Regions from separate parts of the Brevundimonas sp. DW-iso22 genome, predicted to be linked through region 1. Evidence: predicted binding sites of a transcription regulator. Region 1 holds the regulator's gene; each other region holds the start of a gene.

Region 1 (5,290 bases):
GTCGACGTCGACAGCCCAGGGTCGGCCGGACCGCGTGTGGTCATCGCCCCGGTGCGCGTGCGGGGTCTAGCGCCTGAGGACACGCCGGAGCGGCTGCGGGCGACAGTGCGTGGGTCGATCCCGGAGCCGGGCACGGCCATCCGCCTGTTCGCCATCATCAATCCGCCTCCGGCTCCGGCCAGTCCGGGAGCGTACGATTTCGGACGAAACGCCTACTTCCAGAGCCTCGGAGGCGTGGCGTTCGGCCTGGGCGAGCCGAGGGCGATCGATCTGGCCCCGCCGCCCTGGAGCCTGCGCGCAGCAATGGCGGTGAATGCCATGCGGTTCGATCTGGCGCGGCGGATCGTGGAGCGGCTGGGGCCGCGTACCGGCGGCGTGGCGGCCGCGATGACCACGGGGCAGGAGGCCTGGCTGGATCCCGCCGAGGTCGAGATCATGAGGGATTCGGGACTTGCGCACATCCTGTCGATCTCGGGCCTGCACATGGCGGTGGTCGGCGGGTTCGCCTTCTTTCTGGTGCGGTTTCTGGTGGCCTGCTGGCCGTGGCTGGCTCTGAGGGTCTCCGGCAAGAAGGTGGCGGCCTGGGGCGGGCTGATCGCGGTGGGGACCTATCTGGTCGTGTCGGGTCATCCGCCACCGGCGGAGCGGGCCGCGATCACGGCCTCCATCGCCTTCATCGCCATTCTGCTGGATCGACAGGCGATCACCATGCATGCGCTGGCGGTGGCGGCCTTCGTCGTCCTGCTGCTGCAGCCCGAGGCCATCGTCACGCCGGGGTTCCAGATGTCGTTCGCCGCAACGGCCGCTCTGGTCGCTCTGGTGGAGGTCTGGCCACGACGGCCACATGAAATCTCGGTGCCCTGGCCCATCCGGATCGTTCAGCAGACCGGCGTCTGGGTGGCGGCGGCGGTCATGGCCAGTCTGGTAGCCGGGGCGGCGACCGGCCCATTCGCCATGCAGCATTTCAACCGCACAGCTATGTACGGGCTGGTGGCCAATCTGGCGACGGCCCCGCTGTCGGATTTCCTGATCATGCCGGCGCTGGCGCTGGGGGCCTTGCTGGAGCCGGTGGGGCTGGGCGCGCCCTTCCTGTGGCTGGCGGGGCAGGGGATTGGACTGATGCTTGCGATCGGGGCGTGGACGGCGGGTCTGCCCGGCGCAGTGAAGACCGTGGCCAGCGCGCCGGACTATGTCCTGCCCATCGCCTTCCTCGGTGTACTGTTCTGCTGTCTCTGGCGCGGGCCGTTGCGATGGTTGGGCCTGCCGCTGGCCATGGCCGTCATGATCTGGCCAAGAGCGCCCACGCCAGACCTCTGGATCGGAGACGGCGGCACACAGGCGGCCTTCGTGCGAGAGGATCAGGCCGTTGTCACTCGCCCCGGTATCCGCCAGTTCGCGGTGGATGTCTGGAGCCGCAGGCGCGGGCTCGAGCCGGTCGAGCGACAGGGCGAGGGCTGGACCTGCACGCGGTTTTCCTGTGCCCCCGACACGGCCAAAGCCGGTCCGGTCGCCGTCTGGTGGGGCAAGAAGGCTCCGTCGGACGGGCAGTTGTCCAGCCTTTGCGCTGCGGCTGAGGTCGTGTCGGTGCGTTCCTCAGTTCCGACGTTGCCAGCCGAATGCTCTGACACACTTATCCTGGACGGCACCGATTATGCGCGGGGGGGAGCGGTGGAGTTGTGGCGTGACGCGGCGTCAGCCAGTGGCTGGCGAGGGGTCTGGACGTCAGACGTCAGGGGCGACCGCCCGTGGAGCCGGTTCGGCGATGCGGATGCCGCCGACGGGGCCTAGTGATACTGGCGCAGCAGGCCAACCAGCTTGCCCTGCACCTCGACCTGATCGGGGCCGAAGATGCGGGTTTCATAGTTGCGGTTGGCCGGTTCCAGCGCGATGGATCCGCCCTTCTTGCGAAGGCGTTTCAGCGTGGCTTCCTCGCCCTCGACCAAGGCGACGACGATCTCGCCGGAGTTGGCGCTGTCGGACTTCTTGATGATGACCATATCGCCGTTCAGAATGCCGGCCTCGATCATGGAATCGCCCTCGATCTCCAGAATGTAGTGCTCGCCGGCCCCCAGCATGGATTCCGGCACCGGATAGCGGGCGGTTTCGTGCTCGATGGCGGCAATGGGCGTGCCGGCGGCAATCTTGCCCATCAGGGACAGTTCGCGCGTGTCGTTGGCGGGCTCGGCGGCCGAGGTGCGACCACCCTCGATCACGCCCGGACGGAAGGGCGCGCGGACGGCACGACCGCCGGTCGCGGCCTGATCCGGCAGTTTGGTCACTTCCAGAGCCCGCGCCCGGTGCGCCAGGCGGCGGATGAAGCCCCGCTCTTCCAGCGCCGTGATCAGGCGATGGATGCCCGACTTGGACGCCAGATCCAGCGCCTCCTTCATTTCGTCGAAGGAGGGCGAGACGCCCGTTTCCTGAATCCGCTCATGAATGAACATCAGAAGTTCGTGCTGTTTGCGCGTGAGCATGGCGTCGAATCGTCCAGAACAAGGCGTGAACCGTTGGCGATGTTCTGTAAGTGTTCTTGCCTAATGTCAACTTAACGGCAGAAGGCGAGTTTCAGGCCGCCATTAAAGCCCGCGTCGCCGCCTCGACGTCCGGCTGACGCATCAGGCTTTCGCCCACCAGGGCGGCCTGCGCATGCGCCTCCGAAACAGTGGCCATGTCGTCGGCGGTGAAGATGCCGCTTTCGGCGACCAGCAGGGCGCGGACGGGGCTGAGCATGGCCAGGCGGGCGGTCGTCTCCAGATCGACCTCGAAGGTGCGCAGCGACCGGTTATTGATGCCGACCAGGGCGTCGCCCCGATCTGCAACAAGCATGCAGGCGCGGGCCATTTCGGCCTCGTCATGGGTCTCGATCAGGGCGTCCATGCCGAACCGCTCGGCCTCGGCTAGCAGGTCTGCTGCGAGGGCATCGTCGATCATGGCCAGGATGATCAGGATACAGTCAGCCCCCAGCGCCCGGCTCTCGGCCACCTGCCACGGATCGACGAGGAAATCCTTGCGCAAGCAGGGCAGGGCGGTGGCGTCGCGCGCCTGGCCCAGGAAGGCGTCGTCACCCTGAAAGCTGGGCCCATCGGTCAGGACCGACAGGCAGTTGGCACCGCCACGTTCATAGGCACGCGCCAGGGCGGGCGGGTCGAAGTCGGCGCGAATCAGTCCCTTGGACGGGCTGGCCTTCTTGATCTCGGCGATCAGGGCGGGCCGGCCGGTGTCCTCGACATGCCGTTCCAGCGCGGCACGAAAGCCGCGCGAGGCCGAGGCGGCCGCAGCAAGGGCTTCGATGGCGGACTGGGAGGTGAGGGCCTTGCGGGTGGAAACCTCTTCGCGCTTGTAGGCGGCGATCTGGCTGAGAATGTCCGTCATGCCGGGTCGTCCTCGATCGGGGTATTGGTGGCGGCCACCAGGGCCGCGAGGGCCTGTGCCGCATGGCCGTCGTCGATGACGCGGGCGGCCTGATCGACGCCCTGGGCCAGATTGTCGGCCCGCTCGCCCACCACCAGAGCGGCGGCCGCGTTGAGCAGGACGATATCGCGGTAGGGTCCGCGCTCACCCGCCAGCAGGGCGGTCAGGGCGGCGGCGTTGACCTCTGCATCGCCGCCGCGAATGTCGTTGATGGACGCCAGCGGCAGGCCTGCGTCCTGGGGGGTGACGGTGAAGCGGCGCACGGTGCCGTCCTTCCATTCCGCCACCTCGGTAGGGCCCGTGGTGGTCAGTTCGTCGAGGCCCTGCCCGTGGACGGTCCAGGCGCGGGTGGCCCCCAGACGGCCCAGTACCTCAGCCAGCGGCTCCAGCAGGCGTGGGTCGTAGACGCCCATGACCTGGCGTTTGGCGCCCGCCGGATTGGACAGCGGTCCCAACAGGTTGAAAACGGTGCGGAACCCGATCTCGGCCCGCACGGGCCCGACATGTCGCATGGCCCCGTGATAGGTCGGGGCGAACAGGAAGGCGATGCCAGCCGTCTCCAGCGCCCGCAGTTGCTGGGCGGGTGTCGCGGCCAGGTTAACGCCCAGCACAGACAGCACATCCGACGATCCGGATTTGGAACTGAGCGCCCGGTTCCCGTGCTTGGCGACCTTCAGGCCTGCACCCGCCAGCACCAAAGCGGCGGCGGTCGAGATGTTGAAGGTGTGCTGGCCGTCGCCACCCGTGCCGCAGGTGTCGATGACGTCGTAGGGATGATCCAGCGTCAGGGCTGCGTCGCGCATGGCGGTGGCGAAAGCGGCTATCTCATCCACCGTCTCGCCCCGAATACGCAGGGCGGTGACGGCCGCGGCGACCTGGGCCGGGGTCGGCTCGCCCCGCAGGCAGGCCGCGAAGAAGGCATGCGCCTCCTCACTGGACAGCACACGGCCGTCGACCAGCTTTGCTAGCAAGCCCTTCACATTGTCGGCCATGCTCAGACCATCGCCCGGCGCTTGACGTTGGCCAGGTCCAGGAAATTGGCCAGCAGGTCGTGGCCATGCTCGGTAGCGATCGATTCGGGATGGAACTGAACGCCGTGGATCGGGCGCGTCCTGTGGGCCAGGCCCATGATCTCGCCGTCTGCGGTCCAGGCGGTGACCTCCAGCACATCGGGCAAGGTCTCGCGTTTCACCGCCAGCGAGTGGTAGCGGGTCGCGGTGAATGGCGAGGGCAGGCCCGCGAACACGCTCTTGCCCTCATGCAGCATGGGCGAGGTCTTGCCGTGCATCAGGGCCTTGGCGCGGATCACGTCGCCGCCGAACGCCTGGCCCATCGCCTGGTGGCCCAGGCAGACGCCAAAGATCGGCATGTCCAGCGGCGCGGTGTCCAGTAGAGCCAGGCAGATGCCGGCTTCGTTAGGCGTGCAGGGACCAGGCGACAGCAGGACGGCCTCCGGCTTCAAGGCCCAGGCCTCGGCTGCCGTCAGGTCGTCGTTGCGCACGACGCGCGTCTCCGCGCCCAACTCCGCGAGGTAGTGGACGAGGTTGTAGGTAAAGCTGTCGTAGTTATCGACGACCAGGATCATGCGGGCGGTTCTAGGGGCTGAGGGCGCTGAGGCCAAGGTGCCGCGACAGTAAGGGCGCATTAACCGGTTCTGTCCGATTTCGGGACACTCGATGGAGGAGCCCGTGACGCCGACAGACTTCGACAAGGTGCGATTGCTGCTGACGATCCAGCCTGTCTCGACGGGCAGCGCCTACGCCACCCTGGCCGCCGCCGCCTTGGCTGCGGTGTCGGCGGTGGCCATGGCCGGGGTGATGGTGCTGGGCGCCGGTGTCAGCTTTCCTGCCCCCGACGAGATCAGCCAGACCCGCTAGCG
Region 2 (5,290 bases), on a different contig from region 1:
CCACACCCGATCGGCTCGGCCGACCACGCGCGGGTTCAGGCCCTGCTGGTCCGGCGGATGCAGTCTCTCGGGCTCGAGGTCTCGGCCCAGCGCGGCCCCCTGTCGCCCCGGGCCGTTCAGCGGGTGGAGCGCTCCGGCCTGAACCTGCCGCCACAGGCCCTGACGGCCACCAATCTGATCGGCGTCCTGCCCGGCAGCCGCCCCGACCTGCCCGCCGTCGCCATGATGGCCCACTATGACACCGTGCCCGACAGCCCCGGCGCGGCGGACGACACCACGGGCGTGGCGGCCATTCTGGAATCCGTCCGCGCCATCCGTGCGCGCGGCCCGGCAGAGCGGACGCTGGTGGTCATCCTGACCGATGCGGAGGAGCTGAATCTCGACGGAGCCCGCATCTTCTGGGGCGGCCACCCCTTGCGCGACCGCATCGGTGCGGTGGTCAATCTGGAGGCGCGCGGCGGCGGTGGGCGCGCCATGATGTTCGAGACCGGGCGCGGCAATGCCGAAACGATCGCCCTCTTCGCCGACATCGCCGGGCGCGTCGATGGCGGCGTCACCTCCAACGCCCTGGCCGTCTTCGTCTACAGCGTCATGCCCAATGGCACCGACTTCATCGTGCCGCGCGAGCGGGGCGTGCAGGGCATCAACCTGGCCTTCATCGGCCGCCCCGACCAGTACCACGCCCAGGCCTCCACGCCCGACGCACTGGACCTGGGCAGTGTCCAGCATATCGGCAGCCAGGCGCTGGAGATGACCGACACCCTGCTACGGGCCGGGACCCTCCCCGTCTCGACCCATGACAGTGTGTATGCCGACCTCTTCGGCCGGGCGGTGATCGGCCACCATCCGGCCTGGGGCTGGAGCCTGCTGATCCTGGCGATTGGCGCGCTGGGCATTGCCGTCTGGCGGGCGCGATCGCATGCGGGCCTGACCCTGGCCGACAGCGGGCGCGGTGTGATCGAGGCGGTGTGGTTCGTCGCTACCGGCATCGTCCTGACCCAGGCCGTGCGCCTGCTGGCCGGGCCGCTGTCCGCCAGGGCCGAGAGCGCCGAGGCCTACTATACCTTGCTGGCGCGCCTTCCGTGGATCGAGGCTGGGGTCGCCCTGACGGTGCTGGCCCTGACCCTTGCCATACTGGGCGGCCGGTCGCGGTCGGACCCGCGCGTGACGGCGGGAGCCATCGCCGTCGCCGCTCTCATGACCCTCGGGCTGGGCGGTATGGACTATGTCGTGCTGGGGGCCGCCGCCGTCGCCATCGTCTTGTCGATGCTGCCCAGGCTGGCCGTGCGCACCGTCTGGGGCGGTTGGAGCGGCATCATGGGTCTGGTCGTCGCCCTGGCCGCCCTGGCTCAGGCACTCGCGCCCGAAACCGCCTTCCTGTTCCTGTGGCCCGCCCTGCTGGCCAGCGTCGTCGCCCTGGTCGTGGCCTTCATCGATCCCGGGCTCACAAGGCGCGCCAGCCTCATCCCTGTCGCGATCGGGGCTGTACTCGGCGTCGGCTGGCTGATGACCCTGGCCCACCCCGTCTTCCTGGGCATCGGCATGGACCTGCCTGCCGTGCTGATCCTGCTGGGCCTGCTGATGCTGATGTTCGTCAGGCCACTGTCGCCCGAGCAGAAATGGGTGCGTCCCTTGCTGGCAGCGGGGCTGGCCATTCTGTTTCTGGCGGGAACGGTTTCCGGTGTTTCGCGGATCGCCGAGCCGTCAGCCGTCGTCAAAGCGAGTTGAGTGCCATGCCGACAGAGCCGCTCTTTCTGGAGGACATCGCTGTCGGCGACCACTTCGTCACGGGATCGCTGACCGTGACCGCCGAGGACATTCAGGCCTTTGCCCTTCAGTTCGATCCCCAGCCGTTTCACCTGGACGCAGAAGCGGCAATGGACAGTCTGTTCGGAGGTCTTGCCGCCAGTGGCTGGCATACCGCCGCCCTGACCATGCGACTGCTGGTCGAAGGGTTTCCGCTGGCCCGCGGGGTCATCGGTGCTGGCGGCGAGCTGGCCTGGCCTCGCCCTACGCGTCCGGGCGATGTCCTGACCGTGCACGGCGAGGTCTTGCAGATCACACCGTCCCGGTCGCGCCCCGATCGCGGCATGCTCCTTGTCCGCAGCGAGACCCGCAATCAACATGGCGAAGCGGTTCAGGTCTTCACCGTGAACATCGTGGCCTGGCGTCGCCCGGCCTGAGCGCGCACCTCAGCCCCCGTCGGTCCAGACCGTCTTGTAGAGGTCGAAGCGGCGGTCGCGCAGATTGCGCACCGTGCCCTGCGACTTGGCCCAGGCCAGGTCGGACAGGTCCAGGTCGGCCACGGTCACCGTCTCGACATTCTCCGACGCTTCGGCCGCCACCCCGTCCCGCGCGAACGGGAAGTCGCAGGGGGTCAGGATGCATGACTGGGCATACTGGATGTCCATGTTCTCGACATTGGGCAGGTTGCCGACATTGCCGGACAGGGTGACGTAGCACTGGTTCTCGATAGCCCGCGCCTGCGAGCAATAGCGCACGCGCAGATAGCCCTGACGGTTGTCGGTACAGAAGGGCACGAACAGCAGCCGTGCGCCCTCGTCTACCAGTCGCCGCGCCAGTTCCGGGAACTCCGAATCGTAGCAGATCAGCACGCCGATCGGCCCGCAGTCGGTGGGGATGGCATGCACCCGGTCGCCGCCCTTGATGTTCCACCAGTGGCGCTCGTTCGGCGTCGGGTGGATCTTCTCCTGCTCGTGCACCGAGCCGTCGCGCAGGAAGACATAGGCGACGTTCTGGATGTCGCCGTCCTCGGTGCGGGTGGGGTGGGAGCCGCCGATGATGTTGATGTTGTACTCGACCGCCAGCTTGCGCAGGGCCTCGACGAAGCGCGGCGTATAGCGGGTCAGGGCCTCGATCGATTCTTGGGGCGTCAGCTTCTTCTTCTCCAGCGACAGCAGCTGGAGGGTGAACAGCTCCGGAAAGACCACGAAATCCGAGCGATAGTCAGAGGTCACATCGACGAAATATTCGACGTTGGCGATGAACTCGTCAAAGCTGGCGACCTTGCGCGCCTGCAGCTGGACCGTGGCGACGCGGACCGTTTCCTTGACCGCAAAGGCCGCGCCCTTGCCGTGCGTCTCGGCATAATAGGGATTGCGCCACACCATATGGGCCGCGTGGCCCATGGAGGCGGAATCAGACGTCATATAGTTCTGCAACACGCCGACCGGCTCGAACCCGGCCCGCAGGTGAAACCCGACGACGGGATCGTTCAACTTCCTGGCCGTGACCGCATCCAGATAGTCCTGGGCCAGGGGATAGGCCGCCTTCTTCCGCGCCAGACCTGGCATCCGCCCGCCGAAGACGATGCCGCGCAGGTTCTGGGCCTCGCACAGGTCGCGCCGGGCGTCGTACAGCCGCTGGCCGATGCGCAGGCGGCGACGCTCGGGATCGACGCAGACCTCCATCCCATAGAACCAGTCGCCGACCGGATCATGCCGTGCCGCATAGCCGCCGCCCGTGATCTGGCTCCAGCTGTGAGGAGCCATGGCGGTGGCTTCATCGATGCGGAAACCGGCCGCATAGCCGACGATCTCGCCCTCATACTCCACGACGAACTGGCCGTCCGGATAGGCCGCGATCTGCCCCCGCAGCATGCCGGGCGTCAGCGACATCCCCTCCTTGTAGACCTTGGTCCCCAGGCGGGCGATCGCATCGACGTCGGCAAGCAGAGCATTGCGAATGCTCAGGACGGCAGGCTTGGCAGATTTTGTCATGGCCGCTTAACGCCCAGCTTGACTATTCGATCAACAGAAAACGACAAACCGATACGTCAGAAACGGTCGTACTCGAGCGGCGTCGGAAAAGAACATATTGGCAACCGGAACAAACCGTGCACATAGTCCGTCTCACAAGGGAGTGGGTCACGATCACAGGATCGAAGGCGGGCCTCTCCCTCTACGGGTACCGAACGGGAATCATGGCAAAGGAGGGTGGTAAAGTGGCTGCACAGGCGAATCTGAAATTGGTGGGCAAGGACGACGGCGACAAGCAGCGCGCTCTGGAGGCGGCGATCGCACAGATCGATCGCGCCTTCGGCAAGGGCTCGGTCATGAAGCTGGGCAAGAACGGCGTGACCGAGGCCATTCCCTCCGTCTCGACCGGGTCGCTGGGCCTGGATATGGCCCTGGGCATCGGCGGCCTGCCGCGCGGACGGGTGATCGAGGTGTTCGGGCCGGAAAGTTCGGGCAAGACCACCCTGGCCCTGCACACGGTGGCCGAAATCCAGAAGGCCGGCGGCGTCGCCGCCTTCGTCGATGCCGAACACGCGCTGGACCCCGGCTATGCCCAGAAGCTGGGCGTCAATCTGGATGACCTGCTGGTCTCGCAGCCCGACACGGGCGAACAGGCGCTGGAGATCGTCGACACCCTCGTGCGCTCCGGGGCCGTGGACATCGTGGTGGTCGACTCGGTCGCCGCCCTGACGCCCCGTGCCGAGATCGAGGGCGAAATGGGCGACAGCCTGCCCGGTCTTCAGGCCCGCCTGATGAGCCAGGCCCTGCGCAAGCTGACCGCCTCGATCAACAAGTCGCAGTGCATCGTGCTGTTCATCAACCAGATCCGTCACAAGATCGGGGTCATGTACGGCAGCCCCGAGACGACGACGGGCGGCAATGCGCTGAAGTTCTACGCCTCGGTCCGCCTCGACATCCGCCGCACCGGCGCGATCAAGGACCGCGACGAGGTCGTGGGCAACACCACCCGCGTCAAGGTCGTCAAGAACAAGGTCGCCCCGCCGTTCCGCGAGGTCATCTTCGATATCATGTACGGCGAGGGCATCTCCAAGCTGGGCGAGATCATCGACCTGGGCGTCAAGGCCGGTATCGTCGAGAAGTCGGGCAGCTGGTTCTCCTACGACAGCCAGCGGATCGGCCAGGGGCGCGAGAATGTGCGCAACTTCCTGAAGGCCAATCCCGACGTCGCCGACTCGATCGAAAAGGCCGTGCGCGCCTCCACGACCAAGATCGCCGACGAACTGCTGGGCACGCCCGAGCCGGACGAAGGTCAGGACCTGGAGGGGTGATCAACCGCGCTCAGGTAGCGAGGCTCCACGAGCCGAGCGGTAGCGCCCAACGAGATGTCAGCCTGACCTGACAAATGTGCACTATGTGCACTCGTTTTTTTTCCGAGTGCACTTCTTCTTCTCCGGTCGGGTCCAGGTGACCCGCCATGACCCTGCCGGGCCAGACCGGACGAAGCGGCCGCCCGATCTCACGCGGATCGGGCGGCCTTTTTTGTCGGAACTACCACTCGGGCGGCAGGTACG
Region 3 (5,290 bases), on a different contig from region 1:
CGGGCGAGAAGACGTCCGTGCCACTGGACGAAGCGATCTCAAGGCTGCTGGCATGACCGACGCAGTTGTTGCCAAGGCCACGAAGCCGGCCGGGCCGTTCTCGGCCTGGGAGGTCGGGCTGGCGCTCCGCTATCTGCGGGCCAAGCGCAAGGAGGGCGGGATCGCCATGATCGCCGTCATCTCCTTCGTCGCCATCGCCCTGGCCGTCATGGCCCTGATCGTAGTGATGAGCATCATGGCCGGGTTCCGCTGGACCCTGCTGGACCGGATGCTGTCCTTCAACAGCCACATGTACGTCCAGGGTCAGATTCTGAACTCGCCGGATCGCGAAGCGGCGCTGGACCGAATCAGAACCGTGCCCGGCGTCATCAGCGCCGCCCCCATGATCGAGGCCCAGAGCCTGGTGCGGGCCGGCGGCATGACGACAGGGGCCATCGTCAAGGGCATCCGCCCGGACGACCTGCGCTCGCTCAACTATGTCTATGACAGCCTGGACCCCGAGGCCCGCCGCACATTCGGGCAGGGTGCTTATGGCGGCGACAACATCATCATCGGCCGGGCCTTGGCCGAGGGCATGGGCCTGCGGGTTGGTGACGCCATCACCCTGTATTCCCCGACGGGGGCCGACAGCGCGTTCGGCAATCTGGGTGGGCTGGAGAAGAGCTATCGCATCGGCGGGCTGTTCACCTCGGGCACGGCAGACTTCGACCGGGCCTTCATCTTCATGCCGCAGGAACAGGCACAGCTGTTCTTCGGCAAGGAGGGCGTCTGGGACGTCATCGACGTCAAGGTCGCCAAACCCGACGAGGTCGGTTCCATGATCGCGCCCGTGCGGGACGCGGCGGGGGCGGGGGCCTTCGTCACCGACTGGCGCGATCGCCTGGCCGCCTTCTGGGGCGCGTTGAAGGTCGAGCGGGTGGCCATGAGCATCATCCTGGGCCTGGTCGTCGCCATTGCGGCCCTGAATATCATTTCCGGCATCGTCATGCTGGTGAAGAACAAGACGCGAGACATCGCCATCCTGCGCACCATCGGAGCCAGTCAGTCATCGATGCTGAGGGTCTTCTTTATGGCCGGGGCTACCATAGGAGTGGCAGGGACAATCACAGGCCTGACGCTGGGTCTGCTGTTCTGCCTGAACATCGGCTCGATCCAGCATTTTCTGGAGTGGGTGTTCCAGACCAAGCTGTTTGATGCAGACGTCTATATGCTGGACGCCGTGCCGGCGCTGGTCGATCCGCTCGACGTCTTCTGGGTCACCCTGTGGTCGACCTTCATGTCCTGCATCGCAGGCCTGATCCCGTCGTGGCAGGCGGCCAAGCTCGATCCAGTGGAGGCGCTGCGTTATGAGTGAGACCTTGACGCAGGACGCGACCATACAGAGCCGTGCACAGGCTTATCCACAAGGCGCCGTCTTTTCCGCGCGCAATGTGACCCGGACCTATCCGACGGCGTCGGGCGGGCTGACCGTGCTGAAGGGCGTCGATCTGGACATCATGCCGGGCGAGATCGTCGGTTTGATCGGACCCTCGGGGTCCGGCAAGTCGTCGCTATTGCATGCTGCAGGCCTTTTGGAGCGCCCCAGCTCGGGCGAGATCCGTTTCGAAGGTGAGGATGTCGGCTCTCTCAGCGAGCGCGAACGGACGCATATTCGCCTGGCCAGCATCGGCTTCGTCTATCAATTCCACCACCTGCTGCCGGAGTTCGATGCGAGGGACAATGTGGCGCTGCCGCTGCGGATCGCGGGCGTCAGCCTTCCGCAGGCCCGCAAGCGGGCAGACGAGGTTCTGACCAGCCTGGGCCTGGGTGAGCGGCTGACGCATCAGCCGTCGGAGTTGTCTGGTGGCGAGCGTCAGCGTGTCGCCGTGGCCCGGGCCCTGGCCAATCGGCCCCGCCTGCTGCTGGCCGACGAGCCGACGGGCAATCTGGACCCGGCCACCAGCCAGACGGTGTTCGAGGCCCTGCACGATCTCGTCAAACAGACCGGTGTCGGAGCCCTGATCGCGACGCACAACATGGAGCTGGCCGGACATATGGACCGCGTCTTCGCCCTGAAGGACGGCCATTTGGAAGAGCGTCCGGCGCAAAGCCAGACATACTGAATCCTCGTACCGGGCCTATTTCTTGCCCGGGGGCGTGGTGAAAGGCGAACTGCCCACGCTGACGGGCGGCTTGGCCTTTTCCGCCTTCGGTTTGCGGACTTCCTTGTTGCTGCGGACCTGACCCTTGGCCATGCGCTTGTCTTTCATGACGCCTGCCGCCGAATGGCGGGCAGGGCGGCGTCAAACCCCGCATACAGCAAATTTGCCGTCGATGCTCTGGGTGACCGAAATGGAAACACGGAGGCATGTCGCCAGGCGGTTTCGCCTAGTGTGCCAAGTGCGATCTCCATCTGACGATGGCCCGCCCATCGAAGGAGCATTTCCAGTTCGATAGGGTCCGCCAATCCCACGCCGAGGGCTTGGTCGATCCACTCAGCTTCGGGGGGCAACAGGCGTGCGGGATTTACGACGAGCGGTAGCCTGGCTCTTGCGCCGATGGATCGATGGCCGAGGAGTTTGAATTTCGCGCCGTGTCGCCTTTCCAGCTTAGCAATCAATGCTTTTAGTTTAGCCGCTTCGCCCTCCAGCATGATCAGATGCCCCGATGCCACCGTCACGATGGCTCCTGAGGCTGTATCGTCGATCTCCGGCTGGAATGAGCGGAGGTCGAGGCGGTTATCGCTATCCGGCTCCAACCACGAGGCCAGCCACAGTATGACTGCATACAAGTTGTTCATGCCGAGCCCGTCGCCCGTCAACAGGCCTTTGAGCCCGAGTTAGACGTCACGGACCACGGCAGCAATTGCGTGTGACTACGAGGTTTCGATGAGCGACCGTGCCCTGTAACGTCGGTCTGTCATGATCTCGAGGTCAGGACTAAAGTGCCCGGACAGGGGACGAAGAGTGACTGTGATTTCGACCATGCCACGCCCAAAGCCGACCCCAGGCTCTCTGCTACAGACCCGTCCCATCGACATCGCTCCCTTTCGCAGGCTCTAGGGCCTGGCCTCATGAACAGGGAAATTCTGATCATCGATGATGATCCATCGATCTTGCAGACTCATATGCTTGCGCTGCGGGTAAGTGGATACGACCCGGTCGGTTTCACCGATCCGCTCGATGCCTTGATGTGGGCTTCCGACGCCGAGCCGACCTGTATCGTCGTCGATCTCAAAATCCCGGGTGTAGAGGGCCTCGATCTGGTCGCAGCCTTCTGTGCCCTTGGTCGGCATGCCGTCATACTGATCAGCGCATTCGTGGACGTGACGACGACGGTCGATGCGATGCGCCTGGGCGTCGATAACGTCCTTCAAAAACCTTCGGATCCGGAGCGACTGATCGCTGCGGTGGAACGTGCACTTCTGGCTCTTGCCAAAACCCCGTCGCAAGATTTTCTGACCTTCACTCGGCGCGAGCGGCAGGTGGCTGATCTGATTGTCGCGGGACGCACGACAAAGCAGATCGCTCAGTCCCTTTCCCTGAGCCCCCGTACCGTGGAATTCTTTCGGGGTAGCCTGCTTCGCAAGACTCAATCGCCCAATACGGCTGCCCTGGCATCCGCTCTAACGCGCCTAGGGTTTATCCCTGACTGACTTGACGAGAACAAAGCCGCAACATAGAACATACAGGCAACATTCAATCTGGGGACAAGATCATGGCGCGTTGGACGAGAGATATGCTGTCGCTTGCGTCGTGCGGCGGCTTCGTCTGGATGACTTGGCAGGCCGCCTATCTGATTCAGTGAGTCGGTAAGATGGGCCTGTTCAAGGAGAGCCAGGCCATCGCCACTGCATCTGCCCAGTTCGTCCATCTTCGGGTCCGTTCCGCTTATTCGCTGCTGGAAGGCGCGATCAAGGCAGGCAAGGTCTCAACCCTGGCGGCGGACGCGGGCATGCCGGCCGTCGGTGTCACCGACCGGGCCAATCTGTTCGGAGCGCTGGAGTTCAGCGAAGGGGCCAAGGCCGCAGGCGTTCAGCCGATCCTGGGATGCGCCCTGCCGGTGACCGGCATAGGCGGGCAGATCAATCAGCGTTGGGCCAAGGTGCCGACCGTTGTTCTTCTGGTTCAGAACGAGGCCGGTTGGCTGAACCTGTCGGCCCTGTCGTCCTCAGCGTTTCTGGATGCCGGTGCGACCGACGAGCCCAGCGTGCCGTGGGACAAGGTGGTCGCCCATTCCGAGGGTCTGTTGCTGCTGTCGGGCGGGCCAGACGGGCCGGTCGATCCCCTTTTCGTCCAGGGCAAGGCCGCCGAAGGTCAGGCGGCCCTGGCGGCCATGCAGGCGGGGTTCGGCGACCGCTTCTATGTCGAGCTTCAGCGCCACGGCCTGGCCAGCGAGCAACAGGCCGAGCGTGGTTTGGTCGACTGGGCCTATGCCCATGACGCGCCGCTGGTCGCCACCAATGACGTCCACTATGCCAAGGCGGCGCAGGCCAAGTCGCACGATGCCCTGCTGTGTATCGCTGACGGTGCCTTCGTCGGGCAGGACGACCGTCGCAAGATCACGGCGGAGCACTGGTTCAAGCCGGCGGCAGCCATGCGCGAGCTCTTCGCCGACCTGCCCGAGGCCTGCGACACCACGATCGACATTGCCCGGCGCTGCGCTTTCCTGGCCCCCACGCGCGCGCCCATCTTGCCACGTTTCGATGCCGGGGCAGGGCGGTCCGAGCCAGACGAACTGATGCATCAAGCCCGCGAGGGGCTGAAAGAGCGGCTGAAACAGGTCGTGCCCGCCGCGCCCGAGGCCGACTACTGGACCCGTCTCGAATGGGAGGTCGGGATCATCCAGCAAATGGGCTTCCCCGGCTATTTCCTGATCGTGTCGGACTTCATCAAATGGGCCAAGACGCACGGGATCCCGGTGGGGCCGGGGCGGGGATCGGGGGCCGGGTCGCTGGTCGCCTGGGCCCTGACCATCACGGATCTGGATCCCTTACGGTTCGGCCTGCTGTTCGAGCGGTTCCTGAATCCCGAGCGGGTCTCCATGCCCGACTTCGACATCGACTTCTGTCAGGAGCGGCGCGAGGAGGTCATCGACTACGTTCAGGACCGCTATGGCTCCGACCGGGTCGCCCAAATCATCACCTTCGGCACACTTCAGGCACGCGCCGTGCTGCGGGACGTCGGCCGCGTGTTGCAGATGCCGCTGGGTCAGGTGGACCGCCTGGCCAAGATGGTGCCGGCCAACCCCGCCAACCCCGTGACCCTGGCCCAGGCTATCGAGATCGAGCCCCGCCTGCGCGAGGCGCGCG

The links. Region 1 encodes LexA, which represses DNA repair genes until DNA is damaged. Its sites were predicted from a motif close to ATGTTCNCNANNTGTTCT; they were not measured.
Region 2: recA (recombinase RecA) is a predicted target of LexA. The motif match lies at 3,830-3,847, and genes of this name have one in related genera.
Region 3: dnaE (DNA polymerase III subunit alpha) is a predicted target of LexA. The motif match lies at 3,660-3,677, and genes of this name have one in related genera.

The regions. Positions count from the first base shown of each region.
Region 1 covers NZ_JBZXEB010000006.1:200,058-205,347, forward strand. Annotated here, with positions in the region: gene AC4PRM_RS11615 (ComEC/Rec2 family competence protein) at 1-1,788, shown strand, start outside; gene lexA (transcriptional repressor LexA) at 1,785-2,474, opposite strand; gene trpC (indole-3-glycerol phosphate synthase TrpC) at 2,566-3,372, opposite strand; gene trpD (anthranilate phosphoribosyltransferase) at 3,369-4,403, opposite strand; gene AC4PRM_RS11635 (anthranilate synthase component II) at 4,406-4,996, opposite strand; gene AC4PRM_RS11640 (hypothetical protein) at 5,100-5,288, shown strand; gene trpE (anthranilate synthase component I) at 5,285-5,290, opposite strand, start outside.
Region 2 covers NZ_JBZXEB010000004.1:439,402-444,691, forward strand. Annotated here, with positions in the region: gene AC4PRM_RS08515 (M20/M25/M40 family metallo-hydrolase) at 1-1,728, shown strand, start outside; gene AC4PRM_RS08520 (MaoC family dehydratase) at 1,734-2,183, shown strand; gene AC4PRM_RS08525 (GNAT family N-acetyltransferase) at 2,193-3,740, opposite strand; gene recA (recombinase RecA) at 3,965-5,047, shown strand; gene AC4PRM_RS08535 (hypothetical protein) at 5,268-5,290, opposite strand, start outside.
Region 3 covers NZ_JBZXEB010000008.1:189,891-195,180, forward strand. Annotated here, with positions in the region: gene proS (proline--tRNA ligase) at 1-56, shown strand, start outside; gene AC4PRM_RS14785 (lipoprotein-releasing ABC transporter permease subunit) at 53-1,354, shown strand; gene AC4PRM_RS14790 (ABC transporter ATP-binding protein) at 1,347-2,102, shown strand; gene AC4PRM_RS14795 (hypothetical protein) at 2,118-2,234, opposite strand; gene AC4PRM_RS14800 (hypothetical protein) at 2,246-2,779, opposite strand; gene AC4PRM_RS14805 (response regulator transcription factor) at 3,053-3,634, shown strand; gene dnaE (DNA polymerase III subunit alpha) at 3,823-5,290, shown strand, end outside.